DNA from 2 places in the Virgibacillus ainsalahensis genome. Region 2 is predicted to be linked to the other one. Evidence: a T-box and tRNA genes for the amino acid it is inferred to sense, from the RefSeq annotation. Region 2 holds a T-box; the other holds one or more tRNA genes.

Region 1 (7,872 bases), 1.5 Mb from region 2:
CTTTTTATTTGGTGCTGTCAGGTAAATATCCTTTACAAATAAATAAATAAATAAATGTCCCGTCCCGAAAATGACCAATAACCATGGGATGATCTGTTCTGCAGAAAAAATAGAGACAGCTATCAGAAAAACACCAATGGATATAAATCTGCCCAGATTAACAAACAATTCCCTTACAACGATATATTCTACACGTAGATCCTTTGCCTTCCAAGCCTTTCCTATGACATCATAGCTTAGAGAAACATAAGGCACATTGATAATTGGATATGCAATCCCAATACATATTGCATAAATAATCAGCAATAGATAACTTATATCAAATATAATGATAAAAATTGAAAAATAAAGGATTAACGCACCGATTAATATTGCCTTTTTCCTTAAATGTGATTTGATAAATTTGGTGGCAATAAAATAAAACACAAATGAAAGTCCGGATAAAAATAAGTTGAATGTTCCTAAAGCAAATTCACTTTGAGTTACCAAATACACCCATATCGTAATCACAAAAAGAAAAATTCCTTCCCTTAATCCTTGTGCCAGGTGTGCATATAAAATCCGATTCCAATTTTTATTATGATGTCTTTCTTCCACAACTCTTTTAAAATGAAAACTGCCTTCTGCCTGGCGGCGATTTAAGAAAAAGCTGCAAGCTACCGCACAAATAAATAAGATAAATGAAAGTGTAAAAATTGTAGTGTATCCAAGGTTTTCAGTCATCCTTGCAATTATTGTCCCTGCCAGTAACGGGCCAACCATTCCACCAAATGATTGTAGCACACCCAAAAAGCCATTAAAGAAGTCTCTCGTTTCCGGTTCAGTTATTTCAAATGTTAATACATTAAATGCCAGCCAATAAAAGCCATAACCGATTCCAAGTAAACTCCCCAGCATAAAATTAAATGTAGAAGCATTTTCACCTATTATTAATACACTTAAAAAAAACAGAGATAAAAAAATTACTCCTAGCCTTAATACGATCACTCTGTCAATTTTCTTTGCAATCTTTCCTGCAAGTATAAAGGTAAGTGGCTGAAATATAACGATGCCCAAATTGTACATAGCAATGGTGATATAATCTCCGGATTGCTTCCACAAATATATATTAACAAATGTATTTGACAGGAAGAGTCCTAATGAATAGAGTCCACCAATGACCAGTAATAATAATAAATCACGATTTATATCCAGTTTATCTTGAAAAAAATTCATTTTTTTTAACATAACTGATACCCCTTTTTGTCATTTATAGTGTTATCAACCCGAGTACCAGATATGCAAATTGGATGCATTAAACAATAATTACCATTAGGAAATCCAGGTAGTAGGAAGGTTTTAATCTTACTGTTGCAAATAAAAAAACACGGGAGTCACTTCCCGTGTTTTCATCGTTTATCATTATTATTTTGCTTCACTATAATTTTTTGCTACTTCATCCCAATTTACAACATTCCAAAATGCAGCAATATAATCAGGGCGTTTATTTTGATACTTTAGATAATAAGCATGCTCCCAAACATCCAGACCTAGTAATGGAGTTTGGCCTTCCATAATAGGTGAATCCTGGTTAGGTGTACTTGTTATTTCAAGTTCTCCATTATTTAGAATAAGCCAAGCCCATCCTGAGCCAAAGCGTCCTGCTGCAGCATTGCCGAATTCTTCTTTGAATTTATCAAAGCTGCCGAATTTTGAATTGATTTTATCAGCTAATTCCCCAGATGGCTCTCCACCGCCATTTGGCGATAAAACTTTCCAGAAAAGGCTGTGGTTTGCATGTCCGCCACCATTATTGCGGACTGCAGTACGTGCACTCTCAGGTACAGCGTCCAGATTACTGATTAAATCTTCAACTGATTTCTCCTGAAGATCTGCATGTCCTTCCAACGCACCGTTTAACTTTGTAACATACGTATTATGATGCTTGGTATGGTGAATGTTCATCGTTTCTTTGTCAATTGTTGGTTCTAATGCATCATATGCATAAGGTAGTTCTGGTAATTCAAATTTTGCCATTTTTAGTGTTCCTCCTCTAATAAAATTGTTATTAAAAGGATTGAAAATTCACCCTTTAGTGTAAAGGTTATCAAAGCTTTACTGGGTATGCAAACTTTATGCATGTACAAAAAGTAGAATTTTCTCCAACATGAAAACTATTCCCTTTTACTGTTAATTAAAACATCATTCATTTAAACATTTTTTACTAAATAAAAAAACAAGCAATTCGCTTGTTAACAAAAGGTGGCTCGGGACGGAATCGAACCGCCGACACAGGGATTTTCAGTCCCTTGCTCTACCGACTGAGCTACCGAGCCGTATTATATATTTTATAATTCAAATTCTGTGCTTTTTAAAACATTGCTTTCGACAATTTTAATTCTATCATCTGATTCATAATTACTTTAAATATGTATGGAGGAGGAAGAGGGATTCGAACCCCCGCGGGCTTTGACACCCCTGTCGGTTTTCAAGACCGATCCCTTCAGCCAGACTTGGGTATTCCTCCGAGTTTTGATGGTGGACCCTGCAGGACTCGAACCTGCGACCGATCGGTTATGAGCCGATAGCTCTAACCAGCTGAGCTAAGGGTCCTTTATATTTAATTTTAATGGGGCGATCGATGGGGATCGAACCCACGTATGCCGGAGCCACAATCCGGTGCGTTAACCACTTCGCCACGACCGCCATCTGTTATTTATTGGTAGCGGCGGAGGGGATCGAACCCCCGACCTCACGGGTATGAACCGTACGCTCTCGCCAGCTGAGCTACACCGCCATATTGGCTCCACAGGCAGGATTCGAACCTGCGACCGATCGGTTAACAGCCGATAGCTCTACCACTGAGCTACTGTGGAATAATTGATTTCGTATTGCTGCAGATTTATTAACTTAAATTAACAGCGACGAAATATAATTTATCATGTTCGACAAGATCTGTCAATATCTTTTGTTAACATTTTAATTTTTTCGTTGTTTTGATTAGAAAACTTTTCTATATGCATAACTTAGTTACACAACTAAGGATTACAAATAAATATCAGTATTCTTTCTAATTCATTATGTAGCTATCCAAGCGACAATATATAATATAGCATTTTAAACTTTGGATTTCAATTAAAAACTTAAAAAACATTTATACAGATACAAAAAAATGAAATCTAAAGTACTTTAATCACCCACTATAAAAGGAAGGTCAATATAATGTGCCTCTTAAAGCATGCCTTTATCTGATGTGCACCTGTAACTCCCTATAAAGGCTTATAAGGAACGAAAATAAAGAGAAGGGGCTTTCCCCTTCTCTTGGCAAATACTATTCTTCCAGGACCTCTTCAGCTATATTAACAGCATGATCGCCAATTCGTTCTAAATTACTAATCAAATCTACAAATACGATACCAGCCGATCCGTTACAAAGACCTTCATTCATCCGTATAATGTGTTTCTTACGGTAAGTGCGTTCCATTTTGTCTATTTCTTCTTCTTTTTGAACTACTGCAAGCGCCTCTTCTCTATCCACATTTTCTAAGGCTTTTACTGACTGTTTCACAGTAAGAATCGTTAAATCAAACATATTATTAAGATCTTCTTCTGCCTGCTCTGTTAAATGCACTTTATTTGATATTTTATAATCAATTAATTCAATAATATTCTCAAAATGGTCGCCAATCCGTTCAATATCACGGACAGTATCCATTAAAGCCGTATGCTTAGAACTTTCTGCCTCTGTTAGAGAATCTGCAGAAATATTAATAAGATATTCTGTTATTTTCTGATCCAGATTATTTAAGGCACCCTCTACCTGCATGGCCATTTCTGAATGTTTTTGCTGATTTGTAGTTAAATACAGATTTGTTTCTTCCAACCCTTTGGATGCGTATTCGCCCATGCGAATAACTTCCGACTTGGCTTGATCCAGCGCTAATGTTGACGATTGCTGGATAAAAATCGGATCTAAATGTTTTGGTTTGTATTCAATAATGGTGTCTTCTCCAGGCACTATTTTCGTTACGAGCCATGCTAACGCACCAATGAATGGAAGTTGAATAACAGTATTGGTTAAATTGAAACTACCATGTGCAAAAGCAATGGTCATCTCTGGGTTTAAATTAAACTGTCCCTGCAGAAAAGAAACTGCTTGTGTAAATAAACCTAAAAGCAAAATACCGATTGTTGCCCCAAGTAAATTAAAAATAACATGTGTATACGCAGCACGTTTCGCAGCAACAGAGGCTCCAATTGATGCCAGGACTGCCGTTATAGTGGTTCCGATATTATCTCCGAACAATACGGGCAGAGCTGCAGCCAATTCAATCGCCCCCTCTGAAAACAACCCTTGCAAAATACCTATGGTTGCACTAGAACTTTGAACAATCAGTGTAAACACTGTACCAATTACTACACCTAATATAGGCGTTTCACTCATACTAACCGTTAACTCATGAAATGCTTCCATACTACGTAATGGAGACATACCACTGCTCATTAATTCCAACCCGAAAAATAACGCCCCAAACCCGAATATTGTTTGGCCAATGGCAGTTACTCTATGATTTTTAAAGAAGAAAATTAAAAAAGCACCTACCGCTAAAATGGGCAAAGCATATGCTCCAATGTCTAAACCAATAATAAATGCGGTTACTGTCGTTCCAATGTTGGCACCCATGATTACACCGATAGCCTGTCTGAATGTCATAAACCCGGCATTTACGAGACCTACTGTAAGTACCGTAGTACCGGAACTACTTTGAATTAATATAGTGACAATAATACCAGCTAACACACCCATAAATGGATTGCTCGTAAACTTGTCCAAAATATCTCTTAATCGGTCACCAGCTGACCTTTGCAGACCATCACCCATATATTTAATACCAAGAAGAAAAATACCTAGTCCACCAATAAATTCAAATATCAGTGTCTGCACATCGATATCCAATTGTTGCTACCACCCTTCAGTCTTGTAGAATCTTGTCGTATTCCATTACTATTATTAAATGAAGTTGAAGGATTTGTAAAGGAACAATTTAAAAATTAACAATAACTTTACATTCCTGTTTAGCTGTCTATTTATTAGTTACCCTATTAGGTGTCTTTTCATTCCTAATATAAACAAATAACCCCCATGAAATCATGGAGGTTATTTGTTTATTGATCAGCTATTTTTTCAACAAGTATCTTTGTACCATCTACATGCACAATCCGGACAGGAACATTCTTTTCAATCCACTGACCATTTGATATTGCACTATAATCTTTTTTATTTACCCTAATGGTCCCGACCGGTCTTAAAGCACTTAACGTCACACCTTCGTCATTGATAAGTTTTTCGTATTCCTGATTCATCGAATTGTATCCAGCTTCTTTTGTTAATTGATCTTTTAAGGCAATCTTGGTCCACATTTCCCTTCGTTTAAAAACTTTCAGGAAAAACAAAGAAGATCCAGCGCCAATAAGAACTCCTAAAACCGCATATAAGCCAGAAGCTAAATCTGGAGCTGCCAGTGCAACGGCAGTTAACATTGTTGCCAGACCCAAGGTAGAAAGCGTTCCATCATTTATTATTTTTCCATCAATCACAATAAGTAATAATCCCACAAAATAAATAATAAGCATAATGATAAAAGAACTGGTTTCCATATATGCTGCAAAGTAAACCGTAATAAAACCAATACCTAGAAGTCCGAAGATCCCCCGCATATTAACGAAAATTTCACCAAGCAAAAATAATGTTCCTAAAAATGTAATAACAAAACCTATCCAAGATAAAGAAAATATTTCCAATTCATTTCCTCCTCCCATTACCTTGTACGTATTACAATTATAAATTGTTTCAACAAAAAGGAGTATACATATGAACTTTTTTAAAAAATTTTTTATCTATATTCTATTTATTCTACTTTTCATAAGTATATACCAGGATTTATCTGTTGGTACAGTTCCGGAGATAAAAAAACAATCGACCGATGTGGAGCAATCTGACGAAAAATATGATGTTGCGCATGTTAAATTGAAAGCTGGAGATACTGTTTTATCAATCGTGGAGCGTATAAATAATAATGAGTTAAAGCAAGTCGATATTGAACAAATTATTACAGATTTTCAAACAATAAACCCTTCCAGTGACCCTTACCAACTTGAGCAAGGTGTTTACTACTATTTTCCAGTGTACAATAAGCCATAGAAAATTCGTATCCATAAAAAAACAGGGGCTGAAATATTCAGCCCCTGTCCATTTAGAAAAAAGGAATAATAAAGAGTGTAATTAAAATTGAGATTGCCCCTGCCGCAATTGCAATATTACCAAGCGTATCTGCTCCACGACTTCTGGAAACAAACCCTAAGATAATCCCTGCGGCTCCTAAAATAACCGGCCATATAAAAAAGGATATGATGGATAAAGCGATCCCAATCCATCCATAGGTGCTAATAACATCCTCACCCATATGACTTTCCTGATCATCATGATTCAACACATTATCTGCTGTAAATTCTTCAGCATATTCTTCATTCCGGGAGCTATCCGGTTCAATACCTACATAGTCTTGATTTTTTCTGTTTTCACCATGATTTGGCGCGGGTTCTACTCCATTATTTCTTTTGTTTTTATAATTATCCACAGATAAGACCTCCTTTTCTACTTTTTGAGGTGCGTTTATAGCTTATGGACTTTTTGTCATTCTAATTATGCTACATTCTGGAAAATTGGCAGAATGCAATTGATTTGTAAACTTTATATCCAGTTTGCATATATTAAAACAGCATCTGTATAAAAAGGAGTATAGATATGTCAGTTTTCATTAAAGAGTTAGTTCGAAATAAATTAAGACAACTAACACCAGAAGAACTGCTTCATTATAGTAAACAGTATGGATTTTCCATAAACCGAACGACTGCTAATAATATCACACAATATTTAAAAACAAACCCTGTCGACCCATTTCACGCAAACGGCCGGGATAAAATGTTTCAGGAACTGTCCAGACTTACTGATACACAAACCGCTAACAAAGCTCAACATCTATTTCAAGAAATAATTAAATCTTACGGACTGGAATACCTTTTTAATGAATAAAGGCAAAAACACACAGTGGTGCTTTAGCTCATGCGGGAGTTTTTGCTTAAGACCTCAGACGGAGCAGGCGCTGGAGCTGGGCGTGGCTTATATTGTAACGAAAATATATACTGCCACATTTATATGCTTTCTTTACTTTTAAAAAAGGAATAACACCCTTTTCAGGTGTTATTCCCAACTCATAATTTTATCTTTCAGTTCTTTATCAAAGGCAGCATTTTTAATCATTTCAATTTCAAATTTATACGGAGCCTTTTTGCTTTTCTTATCTTCACCAACAAAAGGTGTCTCCAATATCTTAGGAAGGTTCTCTAATTGCGGATGATAGATGACATGGCTAAGTGCATCGAACCCTATATGGCCAAACCCGATGTTCTCGTGACGGTCCTTATGTGCTCCACGTTCATTTTTACTATCATTGACATGAATTACTTTTAGGCGATTGACACCAATAGTTTTATCAAATTCATTCAAAACGCCATCAAAATCGTTAACAATATCATAACCCGCATCATGAATATGACACGTGTCCAAACAGATGGATAATTTTTCGTTATGCGTAACACCATCAATGATTTTTGCCAGTTCATCAAATGTACGTCCGATCTCAGAACCCTTTCCTGCCATTGTTTCCAATGCAATCTGAACATCTTTATCATAGTCCAGTACTTCATTTAAACCTTCAATAATTTTCTTCGTCCCTTCTTCAACTCCTGCTCCAACATGAGCACCAGGATGAAGAACGATCTGTCTTGCTCCTAATGCAGCTGTACGGTCTATTTCATTACGCAGGAAATTCA
Region 2 (7,872 bases):
TTTGATTGTCAATAATGTTTCTACATTTTTTTGCTACTTTTTATTCCAGGATCTTTTCACGAATTTTGTTGCTCCTATAATGTAGCAGTTGATATAAAATGCGACGTAACTTGAAATTATGGTTGGTGCGATTACATGCTTCGGAAAATACACTACGCTCGTAAGATGCTTTCCAACTTCATCAAGAGACTTATATTGCCAGATTATATAACAAACATTGCCATGCACCCTTGAGATGGTTGATTTTCGCTGCGGACCGTTGACTCCTGATCAGAACAGCACGTGTCTGAAGACCCCGCAGAGAAAAATATACTCACTTACTCGCTTATTATTATGATACATCTACTGTTTTTTTATTCTTTTCCATAAACAAATAAGAGAGAGGATAAATTGTCCTCTCTCTATTTTTACTTCAATACTTTCTTGCCACCCATGTATGGCTGTAATACTTCAGGAATCAACACTGATCCATCTTCCTGCTGATAATTCTCCAAAATTGCCGCAACGGTTCGGCCGATAGCAAGCCCGGATCCATTTAATGTATGAACAAATTCCGGTTTTCCTTTTGCATCTCTACGGAAACGGATGCCGGCACGTCTTGCCTGGAAATCTTCAAAGTTGGAGCAGGAAGAAATTTCACGATAGGTTTCCTGACTTGGAATCCAAACTTCAATATCGTATTTTTTTGCTGCAGTGAATCCTAAATCGCCTGTACACATGCTCATCACCCGATATGGTAATTTCAGCAATTGTAATACTTTTTCTGCATTCGCTGTTAAAGTTTCCAATGATTCATAAGAATCTTCGGGTTTTGCAAAATGAACAAGTTCTACTTTGTTAAATTGGTGCTGACGGATAAGCCCGCGAGTATCCCGCCCGGCAGATCCCGCTTCGGAACGGAAATTGGCACTATATGCAACATACTTTTTAGGTAAGTCTTCAGATGATAAGATTTCATCACGATGGTAGTTGGTTACAGGAACTTCCGCCGTTGGTATCATAAAATAATCCCAGTCCTCAAGTTTAAAAACATCTTCTGCGAATTTAGGCAGCTGACCAGTTCCAGTAAGACTAGCACGGTTTACAATCTGTGGTGGCATCATTTCGGTATAGCCATGTTCATCTGCATGCAGATCCATCATAAAGCTCATTAATGCACGTTCAAGCCGTGTACCAAGTCCTTTATAAAAGACAAAACGGCTTCCGGTTACCTTTCCTGCACGTTCGAAATCCAGGATATCAAGATTTACAGCAATATCCCAGTGCGGCTGTGCTTCATTGGGAAACTCCGGGATATTGCCCCATTTTCTTGCTTCCACGTTGTCATCCTCATCTTCTCCCACCGGTACACTTTCATGGGGAATATTCGGGATGGAAAGCATAATGTGTTCAAGCTGTTCTTCTTTCTCTTTCAGCTCTTTATCCAGTGCGGAAATCTTGTCCCCAACCTCACGCATTTCGTTAATTGCAGGTGTTGCATCCTTTTTCTCTTTCTTTAAAACGGAGATTTGCTTGGATGCTTCATTTCGTTTTGCTTTTAGTTTTTCCGTTTCTGCAATCAGATTCCGGCGTTTTTCATCAAGCTCTTCAAACCTGTCCAGTTCAGATAAATCTTCCCCCCGATGACTTAATTTTTCTTTTACTTCTTCAAGGTTATTGCGTAGAAATTTCATGTCCAACATGTGTAATTCCTCCTTATATTTATATATTAGAAAACCTGGCATTCACCAAGCGTTTAACGGCGAGTTCCTGCTGTACTTATGCAGTAAGAAGGTTTTATACCTTTGTATGAAATATTGGTTTCTTACTGCCAAAAAAAACTCCCGCCCCTACACTGTAGGGACGAGAGTATATTTTCCCGCGTTGCCACCCTTGTTGAAGAGATGAACTCTTCCGGCTCACAGCTTTTAACGGTGCTTCAACCGGGTTTACTTACTAGTGGAGGTGAAAAATCTCCACATTCAATAAACCAGTTCAAGGATGGATTCCCAGTACCCCAACATCGGTTCACACCTGCCACCGACTCTCTATAGAAGGATGTACTGTTACTACTTCCTATCGTAACTTTTCCTTTTTAATTATCTTATATCATAGCTAATTTCCCATCAGGATGCAAGTGTTTGTAATGATTGTTCCACCATACCAACAAAATATGCAATACATCGATTATCTTCTGTCAGCTCCGGATGGAATGCGGTACATAAATAATGCCCTTGTTTTGCTGCGACAACCCGTCCTTCATAGGATGCAAGAATCTCAACCTCCGGACCAGCTTCTGTCACATATGGTGCACGAATAAATACGGCATTGAAATCATCAGCTACGTTTGCAATTTCCATCGCTGCTTCAAAACTTGCAACCTGACGGCCAAACGCATTACGGGCCACTGTTATATCCATTAATCCAAGGTGAGCATTTTCCTGTCCCTCTATGGCATTTGCCATTAGAATGAGTCCGGCACATGTGCCAAATACAGGTTTCCCTTGCTTTCCAAAATTTTGGATTGCATCGAAGAAGTCATAGCTGTCAATCAGACGGCGCATTGTGGTACTTTCGCCACCGGGAAGAATCAATCCATCAATATCTTCAAGCTGTTCTTTACGTTTTACTTCGATTGCTTCAGCTCCGCTTTCTTCCACAGAACGGATATGTTCACGAATTGCACCCTGTAGAGCAAGTACACCAATCGTAGTCACAGGATACACCTCCTTTTATTCGCTTCGGTCCTGCATGCGATCTTCTGCAGAAATTGTACTCATTTCAAGTCCTTTCATAGCTGTACCAAGATCTTTGGAAAGCTCTGCAATTAATTTATAGTCTTGATAATGCGTAGTTGCTTCAACAATTGATTTAGCAAATTTTGCTGGGTTCGCTGATTTGAAGATTCCAGATCCAACGAAAACGCCATCTGCACCTAATTCCATCATTAGTGCTGCATCCGATGGTGTGGCAATACCACCTGCTGCAAAGTTAACAACAGGCAAGCGCCCTTCTTCACGTATCTCAAGCATTAAGTCATATGGTGCACCAATTTCTTTTGCATAAGTCATCACTTCATCTTTAGACATCGAAGAAAGCTTGCGAATCTCCGATTGTACCTCACGCATATGACGAACCGCTTCAACGATATTCCCAGTACCAGGTTCTCCCTTTGTACGGAGCATGGAAGCACCTTCACCGATTCTGCGGGTTGCTTCTCCCAAATTACGGCAGCCACAGACAAAAGGAACGGTATAAGCCGATTTATTCAAATGAAAAACATCATCTGCAGGTGTTAATACTTCACTTTCATCGATATAATCCACGCCCATTGATTCAAGGACGCGAGCTTCTACAACATGTCCGATACGTGCTTTTGCCATAACCGGAATGGATACGGCATTTAATACTTCCTCTGTTATTGTCGGATCAGCCATACGGGCAACTCCACCTGCTGCACGGATATCAGATGGAACACGTTCCAAAGCCATTACTGCTACTGCCCCAGCTTCTTCGGCTATTTTTGCCTGCTCGGCGTTAACAACATCCATAATTACGCCGCCTTTTTGCATTTCAGCCATGCCTCGTTTTACACGTTCTGTTCCTGTGTTTACCATATCTGTTTCCCCCTGTATTATGTTTTTTTATGAAAATAATCCTTTAATCCAGTCTACAGCTGTAGTAAATAAATTACTGAAAAAGTCACCAATGGCTCCTAATGTCAGCATAAACCAATTATCTTTCTCTACAGCCTCATCTGCCACTAATGTAACAGAATCACTGCTTTCAGAAAATATGTAGCCATAGTCCGTTTCACCATCATAGACAATCTCGGCTGTACCGAGCTGTTCACCCTGTTCAATTGGTGCAATTAATTCCCCATCTTCGTTTAACTTCTCTTCATCAAGGGTATATTGAAGCGAATACAGTTCTTCTTCTCCAGATTTGATCGGTATAGAAAAACCTTCAGCTATCGAAACATTTAGTTCATTTTCTTTCCCTTTTGCTACAGGAATTACAGATTCATTCTCTTTCTGATATCCGGCAGGGAACAGTTCCTCTGTTTGGAAATTATCATAACCATAATCCATCAGTTTAGCTGTTTCCTGGAAACGTTCTTCTTTGCTATTGGTTTTCATTACTACTGAAATCAGTCTCTGTCCATCACGTTCAGCTGTTCCGGTAAAGGTAAATCCGGCAAGTTCTGTGTTACCTGTTTTCAAACCATCCATGCCTTCATAGTGGAACTGCTCAAGGTATGTAGCTTCATGTGGAAGCATCCAATTTAAATTTTCGACAGTGTAATCTTCAAACTCTACTTCTGTCATACTGGAAATTTCCAATGCTTCCTCAAAATCATTTACTAAATGATAAGCGAGCAATGCTGATGATCTTGCTGATAATAAATTTGAACCATTCGGGTCAGTTCCTTCGGGGCGATTATCACCTAAGGAGGAGTTGTCCAATCCGCTCGAATTCACAAATTTATAATCCGTCAGATTCAGTTCTTCAGCTTTTGCATTCATCATCTCTACAAATGCTGTTTCCGATCCGGCAATTAGCTCTGCTAGTGCTATGGTTGTAGCATTATCGGAAAAAACAGCCATTGCTTCGTATAATTCCCGTACCGTATAATCCTTATCCTGCGTCAAACCCACACCGGAAAATAATGGATTTGCAGAAATACTGTAGGGATAATCACTGATTTGTGTCGTTGTATCCCAGCTTATTTCGCCTTCATCAATTGCTTCGAGGACCAAGTACTCTGTCATCATTTTTGTCATACTGGCCGGCGGAAGCTCTGCATCCGGGTTTTTTGCATATAATACTTTTCCTGTTTCTGCATCAACTAAAATAGCCGATTCAGCATTTAAACTTAATTCATCTTCTGCCTTGGCAGTAAAGGGCTGTGTAACTACCGATGTCATCATTACTAATGCAATCAGCAATAATGAAAAACTCGCTTTTCTATTGTATTTCAACTTTCCGTACCTCCACTGTATTTTAAACGTCTGTTTGCATCCTTACGATTAAATAAGTCGCACTTAATTATTTTACCACAGAAAAAAATAAAAAAATAGACGGGGAACCATCCCCATCTTATTTTTTTATAAAGCTGTGATTAGAATGTGTAATTTGGTGCCTCTTTCGTGACTTGAACATCATGCGGATGACTCTCACGCAGACCTGCGTTCGTAATTCGGATGAAGCGTGTATCATTGCGCAGGGCATCAATCGTTGCAGTACCGCAGTATCCCATTCCTGCACGTAAGCCACCGATAAGCTGGTGAATGGTATCTGCGAGTGGACCTTTATATGCAACCCTGCCTTCAATGCCTTCTGGAACAAGCTTTCTGTTATCAGAGGACTCCTGGAAGTAGCGATCTTTTGAACCGGATTTCATTGCACCAACAGAACCCATTCCCCGATATACTTTAAATTGTCTTCCCTGATAAATTTCCGTTTCTCCGGGACTTTCTGATACTCCTGCAAACATACTGCCAAGCATGACAGCATGTGCCCCGGAAGCAAGTGCCTTTACGATATCGCCGGAATATTTGATGCCACCATCTGCAATGACAGGGACATCATATTCAGCCGCTGCAACTGCACAGTCATGAACGGCAGTTATTTGCGGTACACCGACACCTGCCACGACTCGTGTTGTGCAAATTGATCCTGGCCCGATTCCAACTTTGACAACAGATGCTCCTGCTTCAATTAAAGCCCTCGTTGCTTCAGCGGTTGCGACATTTCCTGCGATAATATCCAGATCCGGATACACCTTTCTTACTTCTTTCAATTGCTCTAAAACACCTTTAGAATGCCCATGTGCTGTATCTATTACAATCACATCAACACCCGCATCGACAAGTTTTTCAATTCGTTTCATCGAATCCCCGGTAACGCCGACTGCTGCAGCAACGATTAACCTTCCCTGTGAATCTTTTGCAGCATTTGGAAATTCAATTGCTTTTTCAATATCCTTGATTGTAATTAGCCCTTTTAAAATGCCTTCATCATCCAAAAGTGGCAATTTTTCGATTTTATATTTCTGCAGAAGTTTTTCAGCCTCTTCTAAAGTCGTCCCTACTGGGGCTGTGACAAGATCCTCACTTGTCATTACTTCTGAAATCATAATCGAATAATCCTGAATGAAACGCAGATCACGATTCGTCAAAATACCTACTAATTTTTGTTCTTCGATTGTATTAACAATCGGCACACCTGAAATGCGGAATTTACCCATGAGGTGTTCAGCATCAAACACCTGATGCTCCGGAGTCAGGAAGAAAGGATTTGTGATAACACCACTTTCCGAACGTTTTACCTTGTCCACCTGTTCAGCTTGATCTTCAATCGACATATTTTTATGAATGACACCAAAGCCACCTTGGCGAGCCATCGAAATAGCCATCGGCGCTTCTGTTACTGTATCCATACCGGCACTGATGAAAGGTGCATTCAGTTTCAAGTTAACCGATAAATCTGTATGAAGCTGTACTTGGTTTGGCAATACCTCCGATTCAGCTGGCATCAACAATACATCATCAAATGTTAAACCTTCTTTTGCAAATTTATCTTCCCGCATTTTTATCCTCCTTTGAAATTAAATGTGTATGGAATCTATTTAATTGGTTATACTACGTAGGTACTACTATTTTCATTTACTTTACGTCATCAATAGATGTTTTTCAACCACATTGTAAAAGTAAAAATATTCAAATTTTTAAAATATTTAGCGGGGTGGGGGGTAAAGCATAATGAAGTTTCAGTCATTCGATGCTTTTTATACAAACCTGCAAAACTTGCAAACAAGCCAAAACTACTTAAAAAACTGTTATCGACTGCTACCAAACATAGATGCCGAGTCAAAGAGCTTTGAAAACAGTGCTACATTTATGTATTACCTTGAACATGGGCAGCTTTTTTTAAAAGAGGGGGAAGAGGTTGATGTCAGATTAAAGCCGATTTTGTATTTTTATGGAATGGTCCACCTGCTGAAGGCATGTTTATTAACAAGAAGGCCGGACTACCCAGAGTCGACTGCAATCCTGGCCCATGGCGTGACAGCCAGAAAGCGGAAGAAAAAGCAATACAGCTTTTTTTTGGATGAAGTGAAAATCCAACAAAACGGCTTATTCACCTATACCTACCAGCATTTATTCGCTTCTAAACATCCTCCGTTTACAAAAGTCAAAATGGATATCTTGCTTGAGTTAATTCCGGAAATGAATGATTTTTTCTTGTGGCAAAAAAAGGAGAAAAGTGTGGAAGTAGGGGAGGTTGGAAGAACAACATTAAACTTCCCTTTAGATCTATTGGACAGCTATCATTTAACGGAAAAGGCATTTATCAATCGTATCAGCCATTATTTACCACCTATCAAAAATACAGGAAAAACAAAAAAATACCTTGTTATAAAACTGGAAAAATCCATTGGCACATCATCCATAGGACCATTTTATTTCCATCTGCTAAAACAGAAAATTTACTTTCCATATGATCGGGGACATTTTGTTCAAATACCGGAAATCATGATTCACTATCTGCTGTTATATAACTTGAGCATGATTTCAAGATACGAAACCGAATATTGGGGAGAGCTGTTTTCCACAAAATACGGACAGGATTATTCCATCATCTTCCATTATTTAACAGTGGCAGCTGAGAAAATACCAATTCTGCTTGGTAACCTTTTAATAGAAAGGGCCTCATTATACTAATGAGGACCAGATTTTTATAGCGATAAAGCTTTAGTAATGCAGTAAGATAGTTTTATACTTTTGTATGAAAACAACTGTTATTAGCACGGAAAAAATTATTCAGTATAGCCCAAGATTATACTTTTTTCCGGTTGGCTCTTTTAATAAATCTTGTTGCTCTTAAACG

Evidence for each region. A T-box is a leader RNA that pairs with one kind of tRNA and senses whether it is charged. The one in region 2 lies ahead of serS (serine--tRNA ligase), so its partner is inferred to be a tRNA-Ser.
Region 1: it has a tRNA-Ser gene. The T-box ahead of serS (serine--tRNA ligase) is inferred to sense a tRNA for this amino acid. The anticodon was not compared.

Annotation. Positions count from the first base shown of each region.
Region 1 is NZ_AP043943.1:1,970,836-1,978,707, forward strand. It holds gene ACZ427_RS09575 (MFS transporter) at 1-1,227, opposite strand, end outside; gene ACZ427_RS09580 (superoxide dismutase) at 1,405-2,016, opposite strand; tRNA gene ACZ427_RS09585 (tRNA-Phe) at 2,243-2,315, opposite strand; tRNA gene ACZ427_RS09590 (tRNA-Ser) at 2,414-2,506, opposite strand; tRNA gene ACZ427_RS09595 (tRNA-Ile) at 2,516-2,592, opposite strand; tRNA gene ACZ427_RS09600 (tRNA-His) at 2,610-2,685, opposite strand; tRNA gene ACZ427_RS09605 (tRNA-Met) at 2,700-2,776, opposite strand; tRNA gene ACZ427_RS09610 (tRNA-Asn) at 2,781-2,855, opposite strand; gene ACZ427_RS09615 (Na/Pi cotransporter family protein) at 3,311-4,936, opposite strand; gene ACZ427_RS09620 (NfeD family protein) at 5,146-5,781, opposite strand; gene ACZ427_RS09625 (hypothetical protein) at 5,852-6,181, shown strand; gene ACZ427_RS09630 (hypothetical protein) at 6,234-6,617, opposite strand; gene ACZ427_RS09635 (DUF2624 domain-containing protein) at 6,785-7,072, shown strand; gene ACZ427_RS09640 (deoxyribonuclease IV) at 7,241-7,872, opposite strand, start outside.
Region 2 is NZ_AP043943.1:3,507,787-3,515,658, forward strand. It holds gene serS (serine--tRNA ligase) at 408-1,682, opposite strand; T-box leader at 1,836-2,071, opposite strand; gene pdxT (pyridoxal 5'-phosphate synthase glutaminase subunit PdxT) at 2,106-2,696, opposite strand; gene pdxS (pyridoxal 5'-phosphate synthase lyase subunit PdxS) at 2,712-3,596, opposite strand; gene ACZ427_RS17470 (serine hydrolase) at 3,624-4,961, opposite strand; gene guaB (IMP dehydrogenase) at 5,102-6,571, opposite strand; gene ACZ427_RS17480 (YaaC family protein) at 6,744-7,706, shown strand.